Regions from separate parts of the Pseudomonas sp. DTU_2021_1001937_2_SI_NGA_ILE_001 genome, predicted to be linked through region 2. Evidence: riboswitches for the same ligand, from Rfam matches in the RefSeq annotation. Region 2 holds a riboswitch; the other holds the start of a gene.

Region 1 (10,086 bases), 780 kb from region 2:
AGGCCCCCGGCTTGGCACCGAAGACCCTCCACCCGGCCTGGCGCCGCGCCTGTTCTTCGCTCACGCCGCTGGCTTGCAGTGCCTGGCGCTCTTCACGCACCCGGGCTGCCAGCGGGTTGAGGTCATCCGGCTCGTCCAGCCCGGCGACCGCCTGCACGGCGGCGTCGAACAACTTGATGAGGCTGGCGAAGGCATCGCGGAAGAAGCCCGAGACGCGCAGGGTCACATCCACGCGCGGACGGTCGAGCAGGCTCAACGGCAGAATCTCGAAGTCGTCGACGCGCTGGCTGCCGGTGGCCCATACGGGGCGCACCCCCATCAGCGCCATGGCCTGGGCGATGTCGTCGCCGCCGGTGCGCATGGTCGCGGTGCCCCACACCGACAGGCCCAACTGGCGCAGGTGATCGCCATGGTCTTGCAGGTGACGCTCCAGCAGCAGGCTGGCCGACTGGAAACCGATGCGCCAGGCCGTGGGGGTCGGCAGGTTGCGCACATCGACGCTGAAGAAGTTGCGCCCGGTGGGCAACACGTCAAGCCGGCCGCGGCTTGGCGCACCACTGGGACCGGCTGGCACGAAGCGACCGGCCAGGGCGTCGAGCAGGCCTTGCATTTCCGCCGGCCCGCAGGCGTCCAGGCATGGCGCGACCCGCTGGCGCAAATGTTCGAGAATCGCCTGCAGATCGTCATGAACCGGCAGCGCGTGCAGCGACTCACCCGCCAGCACCCGCTCGATCAGCTGTGCGGCATACAGCTCCAGACGCTCGCGACTGTCGCCCAGGGTCCGCCACGGCGCATCGCTGACCGCCTGCAGCGCCGCCGGGCGCTGTTCGCCACAGGGCTCTCCCAAGGCGCAGTCCAGCGGATCGAACCCCAGCGCGAAAGCCTTGGCCAGGGCGCGCAACAGGCTGGAATGCGCACCACGCCCGTCGCCACGAGGAATGCGCAGCAGCGCCAGCAAGGTGTCGATGCGCAGGCGCCCGGCCGGTGACTCGCCGAACACATGCAGGCCATCGCGAATCTGCGACTCCTTGAGGTCGCAGAGGTAGGTGTCCAGACGCGGCAGCCAGGTAGCGGCGTCCTGCTCGGCATTGGTTGCGGCGTCCAGGCCCAGCTCCTGGTCCAGATGGGTTTCGCGCACACGCTGGAGAATCTGCCGTTGCAGTTCCTGGGCACGGCGCGGGTCGAGCAGTTGCGCCTCGTAGTATTCGTCGGCCAGCAGCTCCAGGTCGCGCAGCGGGCCGTAGGTTTCGGCACGGGTCAGCGGTGGCATCAGGTGGTCGATGATCACCGCCTGGGTACGCCGCTTGGCCTGGGCGCCCTCGCCCGGGTCGTTGACGATGAACGGATAGATGTTCGGCAGCGGCCCGAGAATCGCGTCCGGCCAGCAACTGGCCGACAGGCCCACGCCCTTGCCCGGCAGCCATTCCAGATTGCCATGCTTGCCCACATGCACCAGCGCGTGGGCGCCGTACACCTGGCGCAGCCAGAAGTAGAACGCCAGGTAGCCGTGCGGCGGCACCAGGTCCGGGTCGTGATACACCGCACTGGGGTCGACCTGGTAACCGCGCGCCGGCTGGATGCCGACGAAGGTCAGGCCCAGGCGGATGCCGGCGACCATCATGCGCCCACTGCGGAACATCGGGTCCGCCTCGGGCGCGCCCCAGCGTTGCAACACCGCGTCACGGCTGGCCGCGGGCAGCGCAGCGAAGGCCTGTCGGTAGTCCTTCAGGGCCAGGCTCTGTTGGCAGGGCCGCAGGTCGACGCTGTCGAGGTCATTGGTGACGCCGCCCAGCAAGCGCTGGATCAGCGCGCTGCCGCTGTCCGGCAGGTCCTCTACCGGGTAGCCCTGAGCCTGCAGGGCACGCAGGATGTTCAGGGCGGCACCCGGGGTATCAAGCCCCACGCCGTTGCCGATGCGCCCATCGCGGGTCGGGTAGTTGGCGAGAATCAACGCCACGCGTTTGTCCGGATTGGCGCGCCGCGCCAGTTCTATCCAGCGTCGCGCCAGCTGGGCGACGAAGTCCATGCGCTCGGGCTGGGCGCGGTAGCAGACCACGTCGGACTGGCTGCGCTCGCTGCGCCAGGCCAGGTCCTTGAAGCTGATCGGCCGGCTGATGATGCGCCCGTCCAGTTCCGGCAGGGCAATGTGCATGGCCAGGTCGCGGGCGCCCAGGCCCAGGTCGCTGGCCTGCCAGCCCGGCTCGTTGTCCTGGGCGCAGATCGCCTGGATGACCGGTACATCGCGACGGAACGGCCGCAGGTGCGGCGCCTCCGGCGTCGACTGGGCGAAACCGGTGGTGTTGAGTATCAGCGCCACCCCCGCTGTGTCGAAGAGGTCTTCCACCACCTGCAGACAGCCGGGCTCCTTGAGGCTGGCCACCGCAATGGGCAGTGGATTGAGGCCCTGGGCCTGCAGGCGCTGGCAGAACACATCGATGAACGCGGTATTGGCCGCCTGCAGGTGCGAGCGGTAGAACAGCAGGCCGGCGACCGGTGCGTCAGTGCTCCAGTCGGCTTGCCAGTCGGCCAGGGTGGCGGTGCCGTGCCGGGGGTGGTAGATCGCCGTACGCGGCAAGGCGCAGGGTTCGTCCCAAGGGTACTCGACGCCCAGCCAGCGGCTGGCGATGCAGTTGAACAGATTCAGCGCGTTATCCAGGCCGCCCTGGCGCAGGAACTGCCACAGCCGGTCACGCTCGGCGGCCGGTACGCTGCTCAGCTCGGACAGCTCCGGGTCCGGGCGGTCGTCGCCGGGCACCAGGATCACCTGCACGCCACGCTCGGCCAGCTCCATCAGGCGCTGCACGCCATAGCGCCAGTAGCCAATGCCGCCGTGCAGGGACAGCAGGATCAGCCGCGCATGCTGCAACACCTCTTCGACATACAAGTCCACCGAGGCGTGGTTCTGCACCTGCATCGGGTTGGCCAGACGCAGGCTGGGGTAGTCATCCGGCAGGCGCTGGGCGGCTTCGGCGAGCAGCGCCAGGCTGGAGTCGCCACTGCAGAGAATCACCAGCTCGGCGGGGCTCTGCCCGAGGTCGGCGATGCTGTCGTCCGGCACGAAACCGCCGGGCTGGGTCCTCAACAGGTGCATCGGTCAGGCCAGCGCGGCGTGCAGGCGTGCCTGGAGTTGCGCGGCGTCCAGGTCCTGGCCGATCAGCACCAGCTGGGTGGCACGCGGCTCATCGCTGCGCCAGGCGCGGTCGAAGTGCTTGTCGAAGCGAGTGCCTACACCCTGGATCAGCAGGCGCATCGGCTTGCCGGGAATCGCTGCGAAACCCTTCACACGCAGGATGCCGTGCTCGACCACCAGGCGGTTCAGGGCTTCGAGCAGCACGCTTTCCTGGGCTTCGGGCAGCTGAATGGAAATGGAGTCGAAGGCGTCGTGGTCGTGGTCATCGTCTTCACCTTCATGATGGCTGTCGTGGTGCGTCTTGCGCCCGTCGATGTGCACTTCAGACTCGGCGCCCACGCCAAGCAGCACATTCAGCGGCAGGCGGCCGCTGCTGGCTTCCACCACCTTGACAGCTGGCGGCAGTTCCTCGGCGACTTCGGCACGCACTGCGGCCAGGCCTTCGGCGTCGATCATGTCGGCCTTGTTGAGGATCACCAGGTCGGCGCTGGCCAGTTGGTCGGCGAACAGCTCGTGCAGCGGCGATTCGTGGTCGAGGTTCGGGTCCAGCTTGCGCTGCGCATCGACCTGGTCTGGGTAGGCGGCGAAGGTGCCGGCCTTGACGGCGGGGCTGTCGACCACGGTGATCACCGCATCGACGGTGCAGGCGTTGCGGATTTCCGGCCACTGGAAGGCCTGTACCAGGGGCTTTGGCAAGGCCAGGCCGCTGGTTTCGATGAGGATGTGATCGAGGTCGCCACGCCGCGCCACCAGCTCGCGCATCACCGGGAAGAACTCTTCCTGCACGGTGCAGCACAGGCAACCGTTGGCCAGCTCGTAGACACGCCCGCTGGCCTCCTCTTCGGTGCAGCCGATGGTGCATTGCTTGAGGATTTCGCCGTCGATGCCCAGTTCGCCGAATTCGTTGACGATCACCGCGATGCGCCGGCCTTCGGCGTTGTCGAGCATGTGCCGCAGCAGGGTGGTCTTGCCCGAGCCGAGGAAGCCGGTGACGATGGTGACGGGAAGCTTGGCCAGTGATTTCATCGAGTGCCCTTTGGCGGTTCGGCGGGCAGACGGGACGCCGACCGCGCACGATGCACGACCGGATTCGCCACCGGATCACCCCGCCCGGTTTGAGTGTGAATGCTTCGAGGCAGGTCTCCTGGCTTGCGGCGAGCCCGGCCGTCGGGCCCGGGCATTCGGTGCGCCTTCCCGCGCTGGCAGTGGCGTGGCACCGAACATGACCGCTTACAGTTGCGGGGGCAGCTGCGGCTTGTGCCCTGGCGGGGCCCGCATTCCCATTTTCAGCCCGCTCGCGCAGGCAACCTCAAAGGCGCAAGGCTACGCAGTGCCCAGCGGCAGGTCAACGTCGAGATTGACGCCCCGGCACGACCATGCTCTGCTACACACCTTGTTACGGGTGCCCCTCGCGGGGTGAAACGGGAAACCGGTGCTGCGCCGCTGCTGTCCGCGCGTCGCAAAGTCCGGTGCTGCCCCCGCAACGGTAAGCGAGCGAAAGGCCTATCCACTGTGCCGTTGGCATGGGAAGGCGGCCTTTGTCACGGCGCCCTGGCGCCCCTCGCCAGCCCGGAGACCGGCCCGCCACGAACCTTTCGATGACCTGCGGTGGGCGGGTGCATTCGCTGCCTGCCGGGCGTGCCCGGCGGTGCGTCTGCGCATGGCCTGCCCCTTTTGTACGAGGCAAGCCCCATGACCACCCTGAGCAGCAGCCCCGCTACCCGGACCACCGCCATCCCCCTCGGCCAGCGCCTGGTCGCCGCCACCAGCGCCATCCTGCTGGGCGCATGCCTGGTGTATTTCGCCGGCTTCTCGCACATCGACGCCGTACACAACGCCGCTCACGATACCCGCCACAGCGCGGCCTTCCCCTGCCACTGAGAATCCAGCCGATGTTCAAGCGAATCCTGCAAACCGCTGGTTTCAGCGGCCTGTTGGCGGCCCTGCTGCTGACCCTGGTACAGAGCCTGTGGGTCAGCCCGCTGATTCTCCAGGCCGAGACCTACGAAAGCGCGCCTGCCGCCCAGGCCCACGAGCACGCCGAGGGCAGCGCCGCCCACAGCCACGAGCATGACGAAGAAGCCTGGGCGCCACAGGACGGCTGGCAGCGCGTGCTGTCGACCGCGGCAGGCAATCTGGTGGTGGCGGTGGGCTTCGCACTGATGCTCGTCGGCCTGTATTCCCTACGTATGCCGGGCAGCACGCGGCAAGGCCTGCTGTGGGGGTTGGCGGGTTTCGCGGTGTTCGTCCTGGCGCCGACGCTCGGCCTGCCCCCGGAGCTGCCCGGCACTGCCGCCGCCGAACTGGGACAGCGCCAGACCTGGTGGATCTCCACGGCGGCCGCCACCGCCGCCGGGCTGGCACTGCTGGTATTCGGTCGCGGGCTGTGGCTGAAACTGCTGGGCGCCGCCTGGCTGCTGGGTCCGCACGTGATCGGCGCGCCGCAACCCACGGCCCATGCCAGCCTGGCCCCTGAAGCACTGGAAAGCCAGTTCATCGTCGCCTCGCTGCTGACCAACGCAGTGTTCTGGGTTGCACTGGGAGCCCTGACTGCCTGGCTGTTCCGCCGCGCCCATGTCGGCGAGCAATAAAAGCCAGTTGGCCATCGGCCTGGGTTGCCAGGCCGAGTGCAGCGCCGAGGCGCTACGCGCGCTGATCGACGCCAGCCTGGCCGAACAGGGCCTGAGCCTGGCGCAGGTCGGCGGCCTGGCCTGCATCGAACGACGCCGCGACACACCGGGCCTGCATGCCCTGGCTGCCGAGCTGGGCCTGCCGCTGGTGTTTTTCACTGCCGCGCAGTTGCAGCCCTTCGACGCACAGCTGAGCCATCGTTCGGCATTGGCGTTCAAGCACACCGGCTGCCACGGGGTGGCCGAAAGCGCGGCACTGGCCCTGGCCGCTCAGCTGAACGCTGGCACAGCACGGCTGCTGATCCCCTACCGCAAGAGCCGCCAGGCGACATTCGCCTTGGCAAGTGCTGGCTGATGCCCTCCAATGACGCCTGGCATGGCACGAGCCTGCTCGCTGCCAAGGGTTTTCCTGTTTTTTCGTGGAGTGAAGCGTGACTGTCTATTTCATCGGCGCCGGGCCCGGCGATCCGGACCTGATCACCGTCAAGGGCCAACGGCTGATCCAACAGTGCCCGGTGCTCATCTACGCCGGCTCGCTGGTGCCGTCCGCGGTCCTGGAGGGCCACAGCGCCGTGCAGGTGGTCGATAGCGCAGGGCTGCACCTGGAGCAGATCATCGCGCTGATGAAATCTGCTCATGCACAAGGCCAGGATGTCGCCCGGGTCCACTCCGGCGACCCAAGCCTGTATGGCGCAATCGGCGAGCAGATCCGCCACCTGCGCGAGCTGGGCATCCCCTTCGAGATCATTCCCGGGGTCACCGCCACGGCCGCCTGCGCGGCGCTGCTGGAGACTGAACTGACCCTGCCAGACGTCGCCCAGACGGTGATACTCACCCGCTACGCCGACAGCTCGCCGATGCCGGCCGGCGAAGCGTTAGGTGATCTGGCGCGGCATGGCGCGACCCTGGCCATTCACCTGGGGGTGAAGAACCTTGGGCGCATCGTCGAAGAATTGCTGCCGCATTATGGCCAGGACTGCCCGGTGGCGGTGGTGCATCGCGCCAGCTGGCCAGACCAGGACTGGGTGCGCGGGACCCTGGCGGACATCGAGGTCCAGGTGCAGGCCAAGGGCTTCAGACGCACGGCCCTGATTCTGGTCGGGCGGGTGCTGGCAGCGGACAATTTCGCCGACTCGGCGCTGTATCGCGCCAGCCACGCCCACCTTTTCCGCCCCTGAAACGCCGCGAGCCCGGTACTCAGGTACCGGGCTCGCTGTTGGGACTGGCGAAGGCGAACACCACGCGATCAGTAGTAGGCGTTCTCTTTCTGGCTGTGGTCGGTGACGTCACGCACACCGTGCAACTCGGGAATGCGCTCCAGTAGGGTGCGCTCGATGCCTTCCTTGAGGGTCACGTCGGCCTGTCCGCAGCCCTGGCAACCGCCGCCGAACTGCAGCACGGCAATGTTCTGCTCGCCCTCTTCCACCACGTCGATCAGGCTGACCTGGCCGCCATGACTGGCCAGACCGGGGTTGATCTCGGTTTGCAGGTAGTAGTTGATGCGCTCGTTGATCGGACTGTCGGCGCTGACCATCGGCACCTTGGCGTTGGGGGCCTTGATGGTCAGCTGGCCACCCATGCGGTCGGTGGCGTAGTCGACGATGGCATCTTCCAGGAAGGCCTCGCTGAAACCGTCGATCCAGGCAGTGAAGCGCTTGAGGCCCACGGCCTTGTCGTCCGGCTTCTCTTCGCCGGGCTTGCAGTAGGCGATGCAGGTTTCGGCGTACTGGGTACCCGGCTGGGTGATGAAGATACGGATGCCGATACCTGGGGTGTTCTGCTTTTCCAGCAGGTCGGCCAGGTAATCGTGGGCAGCATCGGTAATGGTTATGGCGGTCATGAATATTCCTCGCAGACGTGGCGGCAGTTTACGCCAATCGCAGGCGTCGCACAAAACCTAGTATTTAGGTCAGGAAAGTGCTACCGCCTGACGCGCCGTGCGACGAGTGTCCAGCCAGGCCTTCATGCGCTGGTACAGACCCTTCTCGATCCATTCGTAGCTCAGCCAGGCACCCCCGGCGATGATCGGCACGCAGAAGGCGAACACCAGATACGGGTTGAGGCTGTAGCGCTGCGCCAGCAGCAGACCGCCATACAGCACCAGTACGTGCAGCAGGTACACCGAATACGAGCAATCGCCAAGCTTCTTGAGTAGCTCGCTGCCGCGAAACAGCGGCTCCAGAGACACGCAGCACAGCACGATCAGTGCGCTGGGCAGGCCCCAGTGCAGCAGGCGCTGGCTGTTATCGAGTTGCAGAATCAGCATCACCCCAAGTGCCAGGCCGGCCAGCGGCAACCACAGCGCCTCGCGAATCCAGCCGCGCTGGTGAGCCATGCCGATACCGATACCCAGGAGGAATTCATAGACGATGTCGTTGCCGTAGAAGCGGCCGGGCAGCGAACCGCTGAGCATCTTGCGCGCCAGCAGCTCGGTAACTGCCAGCAGCGCCACGGTAATGATCAGCGGGCGCACGCGTCGCTCGAAGAGAAACACCAGGGAGAACAGCAGGTAGAAGAACATCTCGTAGTTGAGCGTCCAGCCGACATTCAGCGTCGGGTACAGGCCATAGCCGCCAGGGTTCTCCGAGGGCAGGAAGAACAGCGAGAGAATGAAGTTCTGCCAGCCGATCACCTGGTGCGGCAGCCAGGGCGCGGCCCACAGTAACAGCAACCCCATGGCCAGGGTGTACAGCCAGTAGGCAGGCACGATACGGAACAGACGATGGGCGATGAACTGACTGGCGGGGATGTCGCGCTTGCAGGTGGAGAGGTAGATCACCAGCCCACTGATGACGAAAAAGATATCGACGCCGACCGCGCCTCTGGAAACGAAGAATTCGCCGATCGGCCCGCTGGCCTTGAAGTCGAAGAAGATCTGCATGAAGTGATGGCACACCACGACCCATGCGGCGATTGCCCGCAGGGCCTGAACCGAAATCAGCATTCCTGAACCTCTTGTGCTCGCTGTTCTCTCAATGATCGCCCGCACCACGCTGGTGCAAGCACGCCCTATAGGGACCGTACCCAGGCGTAAAAGATCAGAGAAAAAGCGCTTCGTTCAGGTTCGCAATAATGGCTGCAGGCCATACACCACAAGGCCTGCAGCCCGGAAAGCCCCGGTTTTCAGAGGTTTTCGTAGCGATTCATGTCCAGCACACCGGCTTCGACCGGTTCGTGTTCCTGAACGTAGCGGTTCAGGTCGTGGAACATTTTCCAGAACTGCGGATGGGTGCGTCGCACGCCCCAGCGCTCGACCAGTTTCTCGAAGCCTGGCTGGTCGGTGACCTGCTCCGTGGCCTGGACGAACGCTGGCACCTCGCCAGCTGGCACGTTGAACATGAAGTTCGGGTAACTGCTCAGCACACCGGGATAGACGGTCAGGGTGTCGTGCTTGGGCAAATAGCGATACGACTCGCCGAGCAGGAACGCCACGTTGCTGTGCGCACGGTTGCGCAGCACGCTGTAGATTTCACGATGGCCGCCGCTGTCTTCGACACGCAGCATGGTCGCCTCAGGCAGCCACTCAATCACCTTCAACCGCGAAGCCGGACGCGACGCCAGGCGACTGAGCGCCTGCTCGGCCTGACTGATCTGCGCGGGCAGGCCGGGCCTGGCGCAGCGGCCATCGGTCGGGCAACGGTTGATCGGGTCTGGCGCGACGTTCAGCGGCCCGACGCGGCGCAGCAGCTGCCCGGCAAAATCGCGCAGCGTGCGCTTTTCGTCCAGGCGCAGGCGGCTTGGCGTGTCGTCGTCGATGCTCTGGTAATCCAGCCACATCTTGATCTTGCCGGAGTCCTGGTACAGGTCGCCGAGCAGGTCTTCGCGACGGTCGGCCGGCATCAAGCGCATGAAGTTGATCTCCGCGCCATTGCGGATCAGGTCGAAATACAGGCGGGTCTGTGCCTGGTGGGCGATATTGCCGTACACGTCGAAATTGACCACCAACTGGTAATAGGTGCGTTCCAGCAGCGGGTAGTCGAACAGCCAGGTGGATTTGGGCACGTCGCCGATCAGGCCCTTGTTCACCGTGGCGCTGTCGAAATGGCGGAAAACGGTGAGCAAGGCATTGTCGTTGCCGGTCCACAGGGTCGGCCAATCGGCGGGCGGCGCCTTGGCGTAATGGTCACGACGCAGGTCTTCGTAGGCGTTGCGGCGGTCTTTGTAGGCCAGCCACAGGCCCAGCACGCTGCCCACGTCGTCATTCTGCCCCGGCATGGCCAGCAGCGGCGTGGCCTGACCCTGGTAACGCGCGTCGGTGAGGTACAGGTCGCTGGAGGGGTCCTGGAACAGCACCCAGAAATGGTCGCGAATCACATCGGTGGCGAT
Region 2 (10,086 bases):
CAAAGCCTCGATGGTGTTGCAAGGCAGCGGCGACTTCATCGGTGCCATGAGCGATTCGCTGGGGCAACTGACCGGCATGATGAAAGACCTGGGCTCGAAGTTCAAAACCTCGACCTGGGGCATCATGGCCTTCATCGCTCTAAAGCTCTGGGAAGCCTCGCGCTGGTCGGCGGAGAGCCGTCGCAGCGCCTGGTGCGTGCGCCAGATGAAGCTGGACATGGAACTCGAACGGCGCGGTCGACGTGCCTACGACGAGCGCCGCGACCTGCAGGCCCGGGAAAGCCTGGAAGTGCTCGGCGAGCGCCTGGTACAAGGCATGCACCAGCAGTCTTCGCAACTGGCCGAAGACCTGCGCGCCCTCATGGCCCTGCAAGTGCAACTGGCCCGTGACAGCCAGGATCAGACGCAGGACTTCCACAAGAAATCCCTGGCCCAGGCGGCCACCGGTAATCGCCTGCTCGGTCAGCTGGAACAGAGCGCCGCCAGCGCTGCACAGCGACTGGAGGCCATCCAGAGCCGCCAGGCCGATGCCGACCGGCACGCCGCAAGCCGCCACGCCGAAACCCAGCAGCAGCTGGCAGACCTCGCCGCACAGCACCGCGAGAGCAATCAGACGCTGCTCGCTCTGCACCAGCAAGCCGGCAACCACGCCGCCCAGTTCGACGACCTCAAGCGCTTCAATGCCCGGCTGCTGAGCCTGGCCCAGGAACGTGACGACCACCTGCTCGAACAGGTGACCGAGTTCATCAACCAGATCCGTGAAAGCAACCTGTCATTGGCCAGCCTCGACCAGCGCAGCGAGTCGGTGGCGCGACAGCTCGATGGCCTGCTGCAGGGCACCCGCGACATCAACCAGCGCCTCGATGCCCTGAATGCGTCGAGCATTTCCCAGGAAAGCCATCTGGAAAGCACCCTGGAAGGCTTGGCCGGAGTCAATGAATCACTCAACGCTGCGACCGATTCGGCCGTGCAGCTGTTCAGGCAGCTTGGCGCGCCGGCGCCTCGCAAGCCCCAAGAGCAATCAGCCGCGCGCCACTCGGGGTGATGCTCGATGAAGGACAAAGCCAGTGAATGGGTGTCGGTTTCCGACTTGATGGCCGGCGTCATGGCGGTGGTGATGCTCATGCTGGTGGTCTCGGTTCTGCAGAACAAGGCCGCCGAAGCCGCCAGCCAGGTACAACGACAGCTGCAGGAAAGCGCACGCAACCAGGACCTGCGTGACCTGCTCGCAGACATGCAGCGCGACCTGCTGCACAGTGGCGAATCGCGCCTGCTGGACATTGATGTCCAGGGCCGCCGCCTGGTGTTGCCCGACGACGCCTTCGCCCGCGGCAGCGCCTGCATCACCCCGGCCACCCGCAACCTGCTGGGCCGCCTGGCGCTGCGCGTAGCGGAATTCATGCGCACTCACCCACAGGCGCAACTGCTGGTGGAGGGCCATACCGACAGCCTGCCGGTGACCCGACCGGTCACCGACCTGAACCGCTACTGCACGGTCTACGACGACAACTACACCCTCTCCGCCGCCCGCGCCCGCGAGGCCCGCAAACTGCTGATCCAGGCACTCGACGCAGGCCAGGCGTTGCGTGTGGTGGTGGCCGGATACGGCGATTCCAGGCCACGCCCCGGTCTGGCGCCGCAAGACGCGCTGAACCGCCGGGTGGAAATCCAGCTCCAGGCGGCACCTACCAGCACCGGCCTTTGAGACGGGCAGCGCCTCGGCCACCGTCTCCTGCCACCGCACCTGAACCGGGCGAGCAAGGTTGACGCTCCCGTTCATCGGTGTTCATATGCCGCCCAGCTTCAGGTGTCCCATGCCGCCGTGCATGGGGTGAAACGGGAAGCCGGTGCGTCACTCAGGTGATCAGTCCGGCGCTGCCCCCGCAACGGTAGGCGAGCGAAACCTTCGATAGACCACTGTGCCACTGCCCCACGGCAAGCATGGGAAGGTGAAGGTTTCATGATCCTCGCAAGCCCGGAGACCGGCCTGGAACTTCGTTTTGCACTCCCGCGGTGGGCGGGCGCAGGCCGGTACCCGTGCGCCCCTGCGCGCGTGTTTGCCTATGCGTTATTCCCTCCGGGCTCATCTTTCCTTTACGAAGTGGAACAGCATGTCCCGATTTCTCCCTGCCAGCATCGTGCAGCGTTCGCTGCGCTGGAACCTCGTGCCGTTACTGGCCTTTTCTCCCCTCGCCCTGGCCGAAAGCGGCCTGTCGTTGCCGCCGACCACCGTCAGTGAGGTGGGCGAAGTGCCAGCTTCCGGCCTCGACGCCCCGCAACCCAGCGCTTCGCGGCTTGCCCTCAGCGCGCTGCAGACGCCGGCCAGCGTGACCCGCATCGATCACCAAAGCCTGGAAAGCCGCGCCAACCCCAGCGTGCAGGATGCCGTGAGCCGCACACCGGGCATCACCAGCATCGCCGCCCCCGGCAATGGCAACACCGCGCTCTCGGCACGCGGCTTCAGCGGCCATGAGTCGGTAATGACCCTGTTCGACGGCTCGCGGCTGTACACCGGCATGGGCAGCCAGACCTTTCCCGTAGACACCTGGATGGTCGAGCACATCGACGTGCTGCGCGGCCCGGCCTCGGTGCTGTATGGCGAAGGCGCCACCGGGGCGACAGTCAACATCGTGCCGAAGAAGCCCTTCGAAGGTGAGATCCGCAACCGCCTGCGCCTCGGCTACGGGTCGTGGGACCAGCAGCAGGCCGCGCTGGACAGCGGCGGTTCGCTGAATCAGCACCTCAGTTATCGGCTGACCCTCAACCAGCAGCAGAGCAACGGCTGGGTCGACCACGGCAACTCGCGCAACACGGCCTTGAGCGCCGCGCTGCGCTGGCAAGCCACCGACGCGCTGAGTTTCACCCTGGCCCACGAGCGGGGCGACAGCGAACCGGCCAGTTATTTCGGCACCCCGCTGCTCGACGGCCACTACCACGACAGCCTGCGCGACAAGAACTACAACCTGCACAACGCGGTGCAGCGCAACGACGACCAGTGGACGCGACTGAACACCGACTGGCAGATCAACGACAGCTTGAGTGCCAGCAACCAGCTCTATTTCATCACCAGCCGCCGTCACTGGCGCAACGCCGAGATCTACACCTGGAATGGCGCGCGCGAACAACTGCTGCGCAGCGATTACCTGGAAATCAAACACGACCAAGAGCAGCTAGGCGACCGCCAGACCTTCACCTGGCACCACAGCCTGTTCGGTCTGGACAGCCAGACCCTGGTCGGCGCCGAGTACAACCGCATCCGCTTCCGCCTCGACAACAACTCGCCTTACACCGACGTCGGCGGTGACTACATCGACGCCTGGCGGCCTGCCGACGGCTATTTCCAGAGCCAGTCAGCGTTTCGCCCACTGGCCGACACCTTGACCCACAGCGTCGCGCTGTTCGCCGAAAACCGCCTGCAGCTCTCCGAGCGTTGGTCGCTGGTCACTGGCGTGCGCCGCGACCATAACCAGCTGCAACGCGAAGACCTGCGCGACGCCAGCCGCAGCGAGCGGAACCTGAATGGCGGCAACTGGCGCGCCGGGCTGGTGTTCGCGGTCACCGACCAGCTGTCGCTGTATGGCCAGTATTCGACGTCCGAAGATGGCATCAGCAACCTCATCACCCTCAGCCCCAGCCAGCAGCAGCTGGACCTTACCGAAGCGCGGCAGACCGAACTGGGCCTGAAGCAGCGCTTCTGGAACGGCGATGGCGAGTGGACCCTGGCAGCCTTCCATATCGTCAAGAAGAAACTGCTCAGCACCGACCCGCTGACGCGCCTCAGCCAGCAGGTCGGCCAGCAGTCTTCCGACGGCCTTGAGGCCAGCCTGGAGCTGAACCTGGAGCGTGGCTGGCAGGTGTCGGCCAATGCCGCGTTGCTGCGCGCGCGTTTCGATGACTTCGACGACCTGGCCGGCGGCGAGCCGGTGTCGCGGGCCGGCAACCGCCCGATCGACGTGCCGCGGCGCACCGCCAACCTGTGGTTGAACAAGGACCTCGGTCATCAGGTGGATGCCGGTGTCGGCCTGCGCTACGTGGACGCGCGCTACGCCGACGTGGCCAACACCACCCAGGTGCCGGGCTACACCGTGGTCGACGCCAGCCTGGGCTGGCAGGCACGGCCCGACGTGCATCTGGGCATGCAACTGTATAACCTTCTGGACCGCCGCTATGCGGTGACCGGGCAGAACAGCGGCCAGCAATGGCTGATGGGGGCGCCCCGCTCGCTGCTGGTCACCGCCGACTACAGCTTCTGATCGGCTCGACGAGGAGTACCCATGACCCACCTGGCCATCGAACGCCTGAACTGGGGCGATGCGCAGCGCTTTCGCCTGGTCGATATCGACCTGCAGGTCGCCGACGGCGAGTTCGTTGGCCTGATCGGCCCCAACGGCAGCGGCAAGACCAGCCTGTTGCGCTGCGCCTGGCGCTTCAGCCGCCCGGCCGGCGGCCAGGTACGGCTTGCCGGCGAAGACCTGTGGCTGCGCAGCCAGCGCTGGAGCGCACAGCACATTGCGGTGATGCAACAGGAGTTTCCCCAGGACTTCGGCCTGAGCGTTGCCGAGGTGGTGGGCATGGGCCGCGCCCCGCACAAGAAGCTGCTCGAGGGAGACAACGCTGAGGACCGGGCGCTGGTCGAACAGGCCCTGCAGCGCACCGGCATGCACGCACACGGCGCGCGAGCCTTCGCCAGCCTTTCCGGCGGCGAGAAGCAGCGCGTGCTGCTGGCCAGGGCACTGGTGCAGCAGCCGCGCCTGCTGATCCTCGACGAGCCCACCAACCACCTGGACCCGCGCTACCAGCTGGAGCTGTTGCAGTTGCTGCGCCGACTGCGCCTGAGCACCCTGGCCAGCTTCCACGATCTGAACCTGGCAGCCGCGTTCTGCGACCGCCTTTACGTGCTCAAGGACGGCCAGGCGGTGGCCAGCGGCACGCCTGCCCAAGTGCTGACCCCGGCGCTGCTGCACGAGGTGTTCGGCCTGCAAGCGCTGGTCGACACCCACCCTCTTGCCCCCCATCCACGCATTACCTGGATAACCCGACCATGATGCGACTGCTGTTTCTCCTCGGCCTGGCGACCAGCTTCGGCGCCTACGCCAGCGACTACCCGCTGACCGTGCGCAGTTGCGACCGCGACGTGACCTTCCAGCACGCACCGCAACACGCGGTCAGCCAGGACGTGAACATGACCGACATGCTCCTGGCCTTGGGCCTACGCGAGCGCATGGCCGGCTTCAGTGGCATTACCGGTTGGAAGACCCTGCAAGATCCGCTGCGCGAGCAGCTTGCCGGGCTCAAGGAAATCGCCCCGCGCGCCCCTTCGCTGGAAAACCTGGTCGATGCCGGCACCGACCTGTATTTCGCCGGCTGGAACTATGGCATGCGTATCGGCGGCCCGGTCACCCCGCAGACCCTTGCGCCGTTCGGCATTCCCGTCTACGAGTTGAGCGAGTCCTGCTCGTTCGTCATGCCCCGCCCCGCCGCCAGCTTCGACGACCTGTACCACGACCTCGATAACCTGGGGCGGATCTTCTCGGTCGAGAAACGCGCCCAGGCCCTCATCGAGCAGACCCGCCAGCGTGTCGCGGCCGTACGTGAGCGCCTGGAAGGCGACCTCGAGCGCCCACGGGTGTTCATCTACGACAGCGGCGAAGACCGCCCCTTCACCTCCGGGCGCCTGGGCATGCCCCAGGCGCTGATCGAGGCCGCTGGCGGGCGCAACATCATGGACGACGTGCAAGCCAGCTGGACCAGCGTCGGTTGGGAGAGCGTGGTGGAGCGCAACCCCGAGGTGATCATCATCATCGACTACGGCCCTACCTCCTGGGAAGCCAAGCGCGAGTTTCTGGTCAACCACCCGGCGTTGCGTGATGTCGCGGCGGTGCACAACCTGAACATCGAAGTGCTCAGCTACCTGCAGGCCACACCCTCGCTGCACAACGCCGAGGCCCTGGAGACACTGGCCCAGGTGCTGCACCCCGAGCGTTTCGCCGAGGCCTCGCGTTGAGACGCCTGGCCAGTCGCAGCGCCTACCGAGGGCTGGTCATCGGCCTGCTGGCCCTGCTGGCGCTGTCGTGCGTACTGGCGCTGGGGTTCGGTTCGGCCCAGATACCCAGCAGCCAGGTCGGCGACATCCTGTTGAGCAAGCTGGGACTGACCAACGCTGGGGCCTGGCCCTCCAGCCAGGAGGCTATCGTCTGGCAACTGCGTGCGCCACGGGTGTTACTCGGTGCGCTGGTCGGCGCCGGCCTGGCGATGATCGGCGCCGCCCTGCAGGCGGTGACGCGCAACCCGCTGGCCGACCCGCACCTGCTGGGGGTGAGTTCCGGCGCAGCGCTGGGTGCGGTACTGGTGATCATGTACCTGGGCCACTTCGCCGGCACCTTGAGCCTGCCCCTGGCGGCCTTCGCCGGGGCGCTGGGCAGCATGCTGCTGGTCCTCGACCTGGCGCGCCCGCGCCAGCGGCAGGACGAGGCACGCCCCCAAGGCGAGCGGCTGCTGCTGGCCGGAGTCGCGGTATCGTTCGTGCTCATGGCGCTGGTCAACCTGCTTCTATATGTCGGCGACCCGCACGCCGCCAGCTCGGTGATGTTCTGGATGCTCGGCGGCCTGGGCCAGGCCAGCTGGAACCTGCTGCCGCTGCCAGCGCTGGGCGTGCTGGCCGCGCTGCTGGTCTTGCTGGTGCTGGCACGCCCGCTCGATGCCCTGCTGTGCGGCGAGCACACCGCCGCCAGCCTGGGCGTCGACACCCGGCGGCTGCGCTGGCAGGTGTTCGTCTGCTGCTCGCTGCTCACTGGCGTGCTGGTCTCGCTGGCCGGCGCCATCGGTTTCGTCGGCCTGATGCTGCCGCACCTGGCGCGCTGGCTGGTCGGCAGCGAACATCGCCGGTTGATTCCGGTCTGTGCACTGCTGGGCGCGCTGTTCCTGGTCTGGGTGGATGTCGCGGCGCGCAGCCTGATCGCCCCTCAGGACCTGCCGATCGGTATCGCCACCGCCGCCTTGGGCGGGCTGTTCTTCATCGGTATGCTGCGCCGCCGCTGAATGCCCTGGCCGCACAGGCTGCACCTTTGGCACAAACTGGTTCATGATGACGGGCCACGCGAATCGGGCCGCTACAGGTCCGCTCTCTCGCTACCCGGCGCCAGCGGGCGCCGCCAGAGACCAGGAGGACCTGCATGACCCAAGGTACTTACACGCCCCCAACCGTCTGGACCCACGAGGCACCATCCGGCGGACAGTTCGCCAACATCAACCGCCCCGTGGCCGGTCCTACCCACGACAAGGAATTGCCGGTCGGCAAACACCCGCTGCAGCTGTATTCCCTCGGTACGCCCAATGGCGTGAAAGTCACCATCCTGCTCGAAGAGCTGCTCGCCCTCGGCCACCAGGGCGCCGAATACGATGCCTGGCTGATCCGCATCAACCAGGGCGAGCAGTTCTCCAGCGGCTTCGTCGCGGTCAACCCCAACTCGAAGATCCCGGCCCTGCTCGACCGCAGTGTGGCGCCAGCGCAGCGCGTCTTCGAGTCGGGCGCGATCCTGCTGTACCTGGCGGAAAAGTTCGGTGAGTTCCTGCCCGCTGACCCGGCAGGCCGTACCGAGACCCTGAACTGGCTGTTCTGGCAGATGGGCGCGGCGCCCTACCTCGGCGGCGGCTTCGGGCATTTCTATGCCTATGCCCCGGAAAAGCTGGAGTACCCGATCAACCGCTTCACCATGGAAGCCAAGCGCCAGCTCGATGTGCTGGACCGCCGTCTGGCCGAAAGCGCCTATCTGGCCGGCGAGCACTACAGCATCGCGGACATCGCCGTATGGCCGTGGTACGGGCAATTGGTGCGCGGCAACCTGTATTCGGCCGCACAGTTCCTGGCCGTGCATGAATACACCCACGTGCAGCGCTGGGCCGAAGCCATCGCCCAACGCCCGGCCGTGCAACGCGGCCAACGGGTCAACCGCACCTGGGGCGATGAGGCCAGCCAGGTGGCGGAGCGTCACGACGCGAAAGACCTGGACTGATCGGGCTGGCCGCTCTCAACCCCCGGAGAGCGGCCTCATGTTCACAGCAGATACAGTGAATTTCCTGGCGTTTTCGCGAGCAAGCTCGCTCTCACGGCCTAACTGACCCGTATTGCGGCTTATCCGACCCAAAGCGGGTGGAACTTCTCGCTCACTTTCAACGGTTCGTGACCAAAAGGAATAACGCGCGTTTTTTAATGACACCTTTATATAAATAGCCCCGCCATACTGACACCAGCTGTCAAAAACCTTACCAAGGATTCCAAACTTATCACTCCATTTGCAGCCCGCTGATTCATATGAGTTTTTATAGTTTTCTCCATGCCACTGATACTTCCCCACTACCATTCATCCGGCCACACAACAATTCCAGAAACATTCCACACCGGACACTTATCGGATCTAGTGTCCGTTAATTGAAACGGGCATTTGTGAACTGTTGGAACTCATAGCCAATATTGGAGTGCTATCATGACTACAGGAAACAAGAATCCCGGCAACTTCGCCAACGACCGCGAGAAGGCTTCCCAAGCCGGTAAGAAAGGCGGTCAATCCTCGGGCGGCAATATGTCCCAGGACCGGGATAAGGCATCGGAAACCGGCAAGAAAGGCGGACAAGGCAGCCACCGCGGTGGTCGCCAATCCTGAGCCCTTGCCGTTTGAAACCTGCGCAGCCTGGGCCATGATCCGCCCATGAACACCACTGCGCCATGGGCGGGGCCGATCTGGCAGCGGGTGGTCAAGCAGAACCTGCTGTGGAGTGGCTCCGCCCTGTCGGCGTGCAGCGCTAGCACCTTCGCCGCACAGCCTCCTCGCCACGCTGCGGGGTATGCAATTCGTTCGATCCGCGCTCATCGTTCAAGAGGTAGCGAACATGGCGATTCACATTATCCATTTCACCGCCCCCATCAACTCCGCAACCTGCGGGCAACTGATCGACAAAGCCTCCCAGGCCGCCCAGCAGAACGCCGAACGCCTGGTACTGAACATCGCCACGATGGGCGGCGAATGCAGTTATGGCTTCACCCTCTACAACTTTCTGCTGAGCCTGCCGATGCCGGTACACACCCATAACCTGGGCACTGTGGAATCCATGGGCAACGTCATCTTCCTCGCGGGGGAACAGCGCACCGCCTGCCCGCACAGCAAATTCCTGTTTCACCCCTTCCACTGGCACCTCAACGGCGCCGTGGACCATTCACGCATGTCCGAATACGCGATGAGCCTGGACTTCGACATGCACCTGTACTGCCGCATCGTGGCCGAGCGCACCCAGGGCGCGCAGGAACCGCTGGAAACCGAAAAGTACCTGACCGCCGCGCCACGGATTCTCGAACCGGAGCAAGCGCTGCTTTGCGGGGTGATCCACGAGGTGCAGAGCCCTTTGCAAAAAGGCGAGTACGTCACTCACTGCGTGCACAGCTGAACGGCAGCGTGCCAGCGGGCGTCACATTGCAGCCTCACCGGGCAGCGGCGGTGTGAGGGCGACGAAACGACTGGTGTTGCGCCCGCCATCCTTGGCCTGGTAAAGCGCCCGGTCGGCTTGTGCGAGCAGCGCCACCACAATGGTTTCGGGGGGCACTGGCGGTGTCGAGCGGGCTGGGCAGTTGACCCCGGCTTCCAGGCTGGCCGCGCCCACCGATACCGTCACCCGTCCATACTCACTGGCTTCGTGCACGCGCTCCAGCCCCTGGACGGTCTCGACCACCTCCTGCGCCATCTGGCGGGCGCCTTCGGCCCCCGTATCCGGAAGCAGGATGACGAACTCCTCGCCACCATAGCGTGCCACCAGGTCAGTAGAACGATGCACACAGCCCTTGAGTGCATGAGCCACGGCAATCAGGCACTCGTCGCCCTGTAAATGACCGTAGCGGTCGTTGTAGCGCTTGAAATAGTCGATATCCAGCAGCAACAGCGAGAAGGCGCCCTGGTTGCGCCTGGCCCGCGACCATTCGCGCCCGATGGCCTCGTCCAGCAGGCGGCGGTTGGCCAGGCCGGTCAGGCCGTCGGTCTGTGCCAGGCGGTTGAGACGATCCATGGCCATTTTGAGGCGCAGATGGGTCTTGACCCGGGC

The links. A riboswitch is a leader RNA that binds a small molecule or an ion and turns the genes downstream of it on or off. The one in region 2 is predicted to bind cobalamin.
Region 1: another riboswitch for cobalamin. It lies ahead of RRX38_RS04570 (CbtB domain-containing protein); the one in region 2 lies ahead of RRX38_RS01720 (TonB-dependent receptor).

What each region holds. Positions count from the first base shown of each region.
Region 1 is NZ_CP135971.1:1,174,257-1,184,342, forward strand. Features, by position in the region: gene cobN (cobaltochelatase subunit CobN) at 1-3,091, opposite strand, end outside; gene cobW (cobalamin biosynthesis protein CobW) at 3,095-4,156, opposite strand; cobalamin riboswitch at 4,247-4,457, opposite strand; cobalamin riboswitch at 4,514-4,730, shown strand; gene RRX38_RS04570 (CbtB domain-containing protein) at 4,823-5,011, shown strand; gene RRX38_RS04575 (CbtA family protein) at 5,023-5,721, shown strand; gene RRX38_RS04580 (cobalamin biosynthesis protein) at 5,705-6,115, shown strand; gene cobM (precorrin-4 C(11)-methyltransferase) at 6,192-6,938, shown strand; gene nfuA (Fe-S biogenesis protein NfuA) at 7,007-7,600, opposite strand; gene RRX38_RS04595 (acyltransferase) at 7,670-8,704, opposite strand; gene RRX38_RS04600 (fatty acid cis/trans isomerase) at 8,884-10,086, opposite strand, start outside.
Region 2 is NZ_CP135971.1:396,978-407,063, reverse strand. Features, by position in the region: gene RRX38_RS01730 (hypothetical protein) at 1-1,045, shown strand, start outside; gene RRX38_RS01725 (flagellar motor protein MotB) at 1,052-1,705, shown strand; cobalamin riboswitch at 1,789-2,006, shown strand; gene RRX38_RS01720 (TonB-dependent receptor) at 2,112-4,253, shown strand; gene RRX38_RS01715 (ABC transporter ATP-binding protein) at 4,275-5,045, shown strand; gene RRX38_RS01710 (ABC transporter substrate-binding protein) at 5,042-6,004, shown strand; gene RRX38_RS01705 (FecCD family ABC transporter permease) at 6,001-7,038, shown strand; gene yghU (glutathione-dependent disulfide-bond oxidoreductase) at 7,173-8,012, shown strand; gene RRX38_RS01695 (general stress protein) at 8,484-8,660, shown strand; gene RRX38_RS01690 (ATP-dependent Clp protease proteolytic subunit) at 8,887-9,438, shown strand; gene RRX38_RS01685 (diguanylate cyclase domain-containing protein) at 9,460-10,086, opposite strand, start outside.